Regions from separate parts of the Paenibacillus sp. NPDC058177 genome, predicted to be linked through region 1. Evidence: riboswitches for the same ligand, from Rfam matches in the RefSeq annotation. Region 1 holds a riboswitch; each other region holds the start of a gene.
The links. Region 1 has a riboswitch for cyclic di-AMP ahead of ACFVU8_RS04250 (APC family permease). Riboswitches for the same ligand answer to the same signal wherever they lie in the genome.
Positions count from the first base shown of each region.

Region 2: it holds a riboswitch for cyclic di-AMP, as region 1 does, so the genes downstream of both, ACFVU8_RS09110 (C40 family peptidase) here and ACFVU8_RS04250 (APC family permease) in region 1, are expected to answer to the same signal.
Region 3: it holds a riboswitch for cyclic di-AMP, as region 1 does, so the genes downstream of both, ACFVU8_RS24080 (hypothetical protein) here and ACFVU8_RS04250 (APC family permease) in region 1, are expected to answer to the same signal.
Region 4: it holds a riboswitch for cyclic di-AMP, as region 1 does, so the genes downstream of both, ACFVU8_RS22690 (TrkH family potassium uptake protein) here and ACFVU8_RS04250 (APC family permease) in region 1, are expected to answer to the same signal.

Region 1 is NZ_JBHVVB010000001.1:898,934-901,131, forward strand. It holds gene ACFVU8_RS04240 (DsbA family protein) at 1-117, shown strand, start outside; gene ACFVU8_RS04245 (disulfide oxidoreductase) at 119-565, shown strand; cyclic di-AMP (ydaO/yuaA leader) riboswitch at 780-937, shown strand; gene ACFVU8_RS04250 (APC family permease) at 1,063-2,198, shown strand, end outside.
Region 2 is NZ_JBHVVB010000001.1:1,920,275-1,922,472, reverse strand. It holds gene ACFVU8_RS09115 (SDR family oxidoreductase) at 1-225, shown strand, start outside; cyclic di-AMP (ydaO/yuaA leader) riboswitch at 677-813, shown strand; gene ACFVU8_RS09110 (C40 family peptidase) at 818-1,294, shown strand; gene ACFVU8_RS09105 (SDR family oxidoreductase) at 1,380-2,108, opposite strand.
Region 3 is NZ_JBHVVB010000007.1:116,428-118,625, forward strand. It holds gene kdpA (potassium-transporting ATPase subunit KdpA) at 1-345, opposite strand, end outside; gene kdpF (K(+)-transporting ATPase subunit F) at 404-481, opposite strand; gene ACFVU8_RS24080 (hypothetical protein) at 607-1,026, opposite strand; cyclic di-AMP (ydaO/yuaA leader) riboswitch at 1,232-1,418, opposite strand; gene ACFVU8_RS24085 (hypothetical protein) at 1,415-1,714, opposite strand; gene ACFVU8_RS24090 (hypothetical protein) at 1,988-2,198, shown strand, end outside.
Region 4 is NZ_JBHVVB010000006.1:263,766-265,963, forward strand. It holds gene ACFVU8_RS22690 (TrkH family potassium uptake protein) at 1-988, opposite strand, end outside; cyclic di-AMP (ydaO/yuaA leader) riboswitch at 1,081-1,256, opposite strand; gene ACFVU8_RS22695 (GntR family transcriptional regulator) at 1,525-1,908, shown strand; gene ACFVU8_RS22700 (ABC transporter ATP-binding protein) at 1,908-2,198, shown strand, end outside.

The sequences.
Region 1 (2,198 bases):
GGGGTTAATAATACGCCAACCATCTTCATTAATGGCGTGAAATCCGCAGAGCCGTTTAACTTTGACGCTATTTCGGCGGAAGTGAATACTGCAGCCAAAGCGGCGGAGGCCAAGTGAAATGAGTAAATTCTCCCTATTTTGCCGCCGTAACGCTCTTTATCTGGCCTGGTTTGTGTCAGTAGTGGCCGTGGCAGGCAGCCTTTATCTAAGTGAGGTTCTAAAGTATGAGCCCTGTAAGCTCTGCTGGTTCCAGCGCATTTTTATGTATCCCCAGCTATTTCTGCTAGGCATTGCCACGTACCGGGGAGACAAGCGCATTATTCCTTATGTGCTGCCACTGAGCATTATCGGGGGAAGCATTTCACTGTATCATTACGCAGAACAGAAAATTCCCGCGCTTAGCAAGATTATTCCCTGCACAGTGGGAGTTCCTTGCAACAAAGATTATTTGAATTATTTTGGTTTTATCACGATTCCTTTTATGGCGCTAATCGCCTTTGCCTTGATCACGGTTTTGCTCTGGTTCGGCCGTAAGCCGCTGGAGCAGGAAACAGAAGAAGCATAAGCAAGTACAACCAAAAAATATTCCCTGCTGATTCGTCACAAATAACGTCAAAATGTTATAAAAACACGGGCCGAAGGGATAATAGAAGAGAATGAAAGAGCGGACAGTTCCCGATATAAAATTTGCGGGTTTTGAATGTTTTTTCATTCTTTTTTCATTTTTTTCACCGCTTTACTGGATGCACTTTGTAGACTAATATTAGACCTTGTGAGAAGTTGAATATGCGCTGAATTTTCCTAGGAAAAACGGGGGAACCAATCTTGGCATAACGATGCCAAAGGGGTGAATCGGAAGCGGCCTATACGGCCGAACCGTAGGGCTACCACAGCCCGAATCCGCCAGCTAACCTCGTAAGCAAAAGTGGGATAATGACCATGCCCCAGGCATGCGGATCATTTCCGTATGCTTGTTTTTGTGCCTGCATTTATGAAATCCACCCGTGAAAACGGCGCACGGTATGACCGATTCAACTCACAAAGAGAGGAACTGTTTCTACAATGGTAAGCAAAGTAAAACGACTTTTGATCGGGCGTCCGATGAAATCCAACGAACTCGATCATGAAAAGTTATCCAAGGTGAAAGCACTGGCTGTTCTGTCTTCAGATGCGCTCTCGTCTGTGGCCTACGGAACGGAACAAATCCTGATTGTACTGGTCGCCGCGGGGTTCACTGCGATCTGGTACTCACTGCCAATTGCACTTGCCGTATTGGGACTGCTGGCGATTCTGATTTTATCATACCGGCAGACGATCTTTGCTTATCCACAAGGCGGCGGTGCTTATATCGTAGCTAAGAACAATCTAGGCGTTCCGACCGGGCTTTTGGCTGGGGGCTCTTTGCTCGTGGATTACATTTTGACGGTTGCCGTAAGTGCGTCAGCAGGGACAGATGCGATCACATCGGCTTTTCCAAGCTTGCATGGTCATACCGTTCTTATTGCAGTTACCGTAATTATCATCCTAACGATACTTAATCTACGCGGTGTAACAGAATCCGCATCTTTCATTGCTGTTCCTGTATACCTGTTTGTTATTTCCATTTTTGTCTTGATTATTTCAGGGGTTATAAAATATGCTACGGGCGGTGCGCATGCCCATGTTCCCGAGATCGGGACTGCCGTATCCAATGTTAGCTTGTTCCTGCTCCTGAAGGCCTTTAGCTCTGGCTGTTCGGCTTTGACCGGGGTTGAGGCTGTATCCAATGCTATTCCGAACTTTAAAGCGCCTGCTGAGAAAAACGCGGCAAAAACCCTAATGGCCATGGGCCTCATTCTAGGGATTATGTTCACAGGTATAACCGTCCTGGCTTACTGGTATGGCATTGTGCCCGACGAGAAAGCTACCGTCGTATCCCAGATCACTGAATCCACCTTTGGACGCGGCGTGCTGTATTTCTTCATTCAAGGGATTACCGCTGTCATTCTGTTCCTGGCAGCCAATACCGCTTACTCAGCGTTCCCGCTGCTCGCCTGTATGTTTGCCAAAGACAAATACATGCCGCATGCGTTCATGGTTCGTGGAGACCGGCTCGGTTTCTCGAACGGGATTATTTTCCTCGGTGTGATGTCTGCACTACTGGTAGCCGCATTTCACGGGAATACAGAAGGTCTGATTCCACTGTATGCTGTCGGTGT
Region 2 (2,198 bases), 1.0 Mb from region 1:
AAAACAGCCTTGAATGCTTTTACTGTTCATTTAGCACACGAACTGAAGGACACGCCGATCAAGGTGAATTCCGTTCACCCGGGTTGGGTCCGCACTGGACTTGGAGGAGAGAAAGCCTCCTTGGATGAAAGAGAAGGAAGTCTGACCAGTATTAAGTTTGCTACACTGCCAGCCGATGGTCCAACAGGTGGTTTCTATCACCAAGATAAGCAACTGCCTTGGTAATGTCGATTTTAAAGAACGAACTCTCTGTAAAAGCGATTTAAGATTTCTAACTTTCTGTTATTGATTATATGTGCCAATAAAAGACGCTACTACTCCAATTCTTTGGTGTTTGTAGCGTCTTTTTGCTATTCCGAAAATATAACCTACACTAGAGATAGCTGCCTATAAGATTCTGGAAATGAAAATAGTTGTGACAAAATAGCTGATATATCCGCAGTGATTACAAGAATGTTACCAGTTTTTCATCTGCATATTCATGTACACATGCGGGACTGATAGAGGAAGAATTGCTAGAAAAAGCAGGGTCGATCCCCTGAAAAATAAGCGATAAATAGCAGTATAATCTATGAATATGTAGAAAGAATGTAAGAGCAAATAAAGTTGTGAATCTATCAAATGGCATTGACAGGAGGGGGACATCTATACTACTATACAAATAGTTACAAAATATTAATCAATGTTGCCGAATTTCAATCGTTGAAAACGGGGGAACCACATCTGGGTGAATTATTCCTGAAAGCAAGGGAATATAGGGAAACCTTTAACCGAACCCTCAGCTAACTCCGTAGGCATTTGAAGGGAGAATCACGGTCTGAAGAAGTTTATTGTTTCTGTACTTGGAGCCGCTATTCTATTAACTGCAGCACCAGCCGCATTTGCCAGTGACGTTAACGCTAAGATCGACAATGAAGTGAACCAACTCCTTGGTACTCCTTACGTATGGGGAGGCACAACAACAGCGGGTTTTGACTGTTCCGGATTTATTCTATACATATTCAACAAGTTCAATGCGGGAGATCTTCCGCGCACCTCGCAGTCCCAAGCTAAAGCGGGTACAGCTGTCGCTAAAGAAGATCTTCGTGTCGGAGATTTAGTATTTTTCAATACCCTTGGTAACGGAATTTCTCATGCAGGTATTTATATCGGTGATGGTGAGTTCGCTCATTCCTCCAGCAGCAAGGGCGTTCGCATCAGTAAATTGTCGGAATCGTATTATGCTGATCGTTATGTTACCGCACGCCGTGTCGTGAGTGAGACAAGCTATCTGGCCATGACTGGACAGAAATAATTCAGAAAATACATAGAAGGTGTCCCGAATTAGCCAGCTTTCTGGCTGTCCGGGGCACCTTTTGTTTTTAGAGTATGCTAAGAGATTAGCGTAAAATATAGCCGCCGTCCGGGAACAGGGTGCTGCCGGTGGTATATCCGTTCGTCATCAGGTATACAACAGTATGTGCGGCTTCTGCGGCTGTGCCGATCCGGCCGAGCAGGTTGATTTTGGCATAGGCGTTATAGGATTCGTCCCGAACCGCTTGTTCGGCGCCTTCCCAGTTAAATTCTGTGTGAATCGTTCCCGGGGAAATGACATTGACCCGAATAGGAGCCAGCTCCACCGCCAGCGCTTTACCTAGACTTTCGATGGCTCCATTGCAGGCAGCGTAGGAAGCGCCATCTGTGAGCGGTCTTTGCCCAAAGGCACCAGACATCAGTACGACCGAGCCATTGGGGCGCATCTGCGGGGCAGCATATTTTACAGCATTGTATTGCGGCCAGAATTTAGCGTCAAAGCAGCTGCGGGCAACCTCCGCACTTGACGTAATCGGCCCTCTGACATAGCTGGCGCCAGGCGTGAACAGATGATCGAATGGCCCAATTTGCTCGAAAAAGGATTTCAGCTGTTCCTCATCCTTGTTGTCCAAAGTATATATTTCTACGGAGTCTTCGCCCAGTCTTTCCTTTGCTAGTTCCAGTTTGTCCAAGGACCGACCTGCCAGAACGACGGATGCACCTTGTTCCACCGCTTGTTTGGCTGTTGCCAATCCAATCCCGGAGCTTCCTCCTATAATAACGACCCGCTGATTTTGTAGAGTAAGAGTTGACATGATAGGTTGTTCTCCTTTATTCGTTTGTTGGTTTCCATTCTATTATTGGGTAAAATAACGGCGCTGCACAGTACGCACTTTATTCGTACC
Region 3 (2,198 bases), on a different contig from region 1:
ATTCGTATTTGTCATAAAACTGATTACCGTGTTGAACGTGAGCGTCTGCTCCATATCAGAAATCCCATTTGGATTAAGCGGCAGTCCCCGCTGCACTCGCAGAATGATATAACTAAAGGCTACCAGCACGATATTCGTTAAAATGAAGCTTAGCGCGTATTTCTTCCAGGACATCCCTTCACGCTGCTTCAGCCCTATCAGGCGGTAGATGCCATTCTCTGTACGACCAAACCATCGGTCTGTGCGATTCGGCTCACCCGAAAATACATGATACACATAGGTGCCCACTGGCTTCACCAGAAGCAGCAGGATTAAGATAACTACGACCATTTGCAGAGTGCCCATGAATGTCCCTCCTTAGCAAGACTTCTATTTCTGTTCCCATTCCTCGCGTTAGATGTAGCTAAAATTTCTCCGGGTGAATCAGCGCATAGACCAGATAGATGAACAGCAGCACAGTCACAGCAATAATCACAATCACCGCTCATGCCCCCCTGCATCCCGGACTACACCCGAACACCATTGTACAAATCCATAGAATAAGCCGTACGTAACGGCCAGCGCAGCAATCATATACAGGTCCAGCATTGTTTCCAGCCCCTTTGTTTATCCCTGATCACGGGATGATTTATCCGCCAAAAAAACGGCATCCCCGCTATGGGAATAGATGACATAACTTGCACCCAGTCTTTTATAGACCAATCTGGGATTCAAGGAGGATGTGATGACAAAGATGGGCTGTGTGGTCCAGGCCCGGCACATCTGGATGTAACGGCAGCACAGCGTAAAGCTGCTCTCGAACAGATAGACACGGCTTACTGGAAAAGATGGACGAAACCACGTTTTCTGGTGACGGGTATCTACAAGAATAGTGTTCTCAACTCCCAGTTCCTCTAAACGCTCCTTCTCCTCCTGATTGTTCGTCAACCCTGCTACCGGGATGCCTCTAAATTTTAAAATCTTGATAAAATGCTCTCCGGCTTTTGTCGGTGCGCATACCAGCACATATTCTATCTGATCCGCCATATCTCTTATCTCCTCCTGCTCTAGTACAACAACAAGGAGGCAACGAAAATCTCCGAAAGGATCATGACCTATCGTCATTTTCGGGCACAGCCATCTGTGGCTGTGTCACGTCACCAGACGCTGCCTTACAAGCGTTTTGCTTATAAAAGCACAGCAAAAAACCACAAAGGATTACCTCTGTGGCTCGCTAACGGTCACATTGCACTCATCCTCTCTACATACGCTTACGAGGTTAGCTGTCGGATTCGGGCGGTGAGAGTCGCCCTACCCGTACAGATGCACATTTGACGCATCCATACAGGATTCACCCCATAACCGGCTCCGACTCTCACATCGGCTGCCGATTGTTGGTTCCCCCGCTTTCCTTGACGGAAATTAAGCGGATCAACTATTCGGTTGTGGTTGAAACAGATGTAATCATACTCTCGCGCAGGAATTCTTGTAAAACGTCAAGGATGCCAAAATAATGCATAAAGAAAACCCTTTTCATATCAGGTAGCGCTTTCTTGATGTTCAATCTCTCTATTTCTCCTATTTTCACGTTTTTGTCACGATTATCGAAAATTTTAGGCAGAACAGAATTCTTTTTCTCCAAAGGATGGAATTTCAAGGTTTTCGCCCGTTTTCCGTGTAAATATGAAAAGCGGTGCTTGAGGAAGATAGAGGCCTCATAACGGGCAATAAACATGCTTTTAGTCCCCTTTCTCTCCCTTGGTTGCTGAAATTCCGCGGATAGACGTTACTATGAAAGATTTTCTCTTTTTACAAAAGAAAGCGGTGCGGCGTATGATTCGGATTACGATCACATCATTAGCTAAAAGGAAATGAACAACTATTATTTTGGTACACATCCAGAACTTCTGGATCCGAAGAGCCTGACGCGGGTGTACTTTGGCGTATCGTGTTGTGATGACGGCGGCTATAGTTATTAAATGGGCTACTGCTTCGGGGAGGATTCAAAGTGGACATAGAACAACATCATAAGCTGACACGAATAGAAATCTTTGCTGTCCCTGCTTCCGCGGCTATCCATGGCTCCACAGCCGATTGTGAAAAACCATTGTACATCATCCTGAAGTTATCCTGTCAGAGAGACTGCGGCTGGGGGTTGTGCAGCATCCTAGCCGAGGGAAAAGGGGTCGACCTGGTAAGATGGGGTAACTTTCTGCGGT
Region 4 (2,198 bases), on a different contig from region 1:
CGATCATGAGCGTAAAGGTCGTTGTTTTGATCCCACCCCCGGTAGAACCGGGAGAAGCACCGATAAACATTAGAATCACGATAAAAAATTGCGTGGCCTGACGCAGCCCGGAAATATCCAGCGTATTAGCCCCGGCCGTACGCGGTGTGACCGACTGGAAGAATGCAGCCAGTATTTTCCCGCCGATGTTCAGGGAGCCCATGCTCCGCGGATTCGTAAATTCAAATACAAAAATCACGAGCGTGCCTGCCAGAATCAGCGCTGCGGTTGTGGATAATACCACCTTGCTGTGCAGCGACAACCTGCGCTTGCGCCGGTAATCGACGATATCGGCAATTACGATAAACCCAAGCCCACCGGTGACAATCAGGAACATGACAATCAGATTCACTACAGGATCATTGACATATCCCATCAGGCTGCGGTAATGGCCGAACAGGTCAAAACCTGCATTGTTGAACATGGAAATGGAATGGAACAGTCCAAAGTAAATCGCCTTGCCGAGCGGCATATCAAACGCCCAGCGTATCGACAGCAGCAGTGCCGCACTCCCCTCGATCATGAGTGAATAGATCAGCACCCGACGGATGAGCCGTACAATGCCTTCCATCGAGTTCTGGTTCATGGCCTCCTGCAGAATAAGCCGGTCGCGCAGCGATATTTTCCGCTTTAACACCAGAGCAAAGAGTGTTGCCATCGTCATGAAGCCCAGGCCGCCAACCTGAATCAGGATCATAATGACGGTCTGCCCAAAAAGGGAAAAATACGTGCCGGTGTCCACAACTACCAGCCCCGTAACACAGGTAGCAGAAGTTGCTGTAAATAGCGCATCTATAAAGTTCAATGAATGTCCCGTCCGACTGGCAACCGGAAGCATCAGCAGCAGCGTACCAATCAAAATGATCGCCGCAAAACCGAGTACCAGCGTCTGGGGCGGGGAAAGTTTCAATATTGTGAAACGGTTCAACCTGGGGAATGGCGAAACCAAATCCTCACCTCTCACTATAATAAATTGACGTTGTATATCATTAGAATGCCAAACAAAAAAAGCACTGGATCACCAATGCCTCTCCCCTTGGTTCCTGCAGTGTTCTGAAGCCTACGAGGTTAGCTGACGGATTCGGGCAGCTGCAGTGCCCTATTCGTTCCCGGAACGAAATTCACCCCTGAAGATCGGCGCCCAAACTTACGTCTATATGCACCTTTCACTTCTTATGGTTCCCCCGTTTTCAATTGAAATTCGGCTTATATCTAATTGCATTCAAATTATATACGTTCTGTCCTGACATCACAAAGACACTATTAAGTATATTTGGATAAAATAATGTCTTAAAGAGTGACCGGGAACACAGGAGACCCTGTTCTCATTCCTTTTCCGTGACTTTCCTGTAATTGCATCGTTTTTCACGGTTTCATGAATATATAGAACTTTTAACCTTGAAATTGTATGGTGAGGAATGATACACTACACACAACAAGTGTATGACCTATACCCATACACATTATTCCTACTAGGGGGAAGACATGGAAGAATCTTTGGAGCTGCTGCCGCAGCAATTTCAGATCAATCCCTCGCGTCCCATCTATGAACAATTCGTCGAAGCCATCCGGGGCCGGATTGTTACCGGTATCATCCCGCTTGGCTCGCGTCTGCCATCCGTGAGGGATTTGGCAGCCGACCGAGGCGTGAATCCCACTACAGCTGCAAGAACTTATCAGGAGCTGGAGCGAATGAGCCTGATTGTCACCTATCGTGGACAGGGTACCTTTGTTACGAGGGAACAGGATGTCATCGGGGAGGCTCGCAAGGAAATGATCCTGGAGGCCGTGCGGCAATTTAAAGCTGCGGGCGCCAGCCTGGGGCTGTCAGCAGAACAGATGCTGCAATTTGATAAGGAGGAATCTTGATGCGTACGAATAAAGATATTTCATCACTGCCGGAACTCAAGGCAGCCGTGCAATGTCAGAACCTGACGCTCCGCACGAGGAAAAAAACAATTTTGGACGACGTAAGCTTTCATATTCCCCAAGGCAGTATCACTGGACTGCTCGGTCCTAATGGTGCAGGCAAGTCTACCCTATTACGCCTGATCACCGGACTGGCTACACCAGACTCCGGCTCCGTGAAGATTTTCGGCGAACCTGCCGGCGTAGACCGTCTAGGACAGTTATCCCTGCTGCCGGACCGCAGCAGCCTG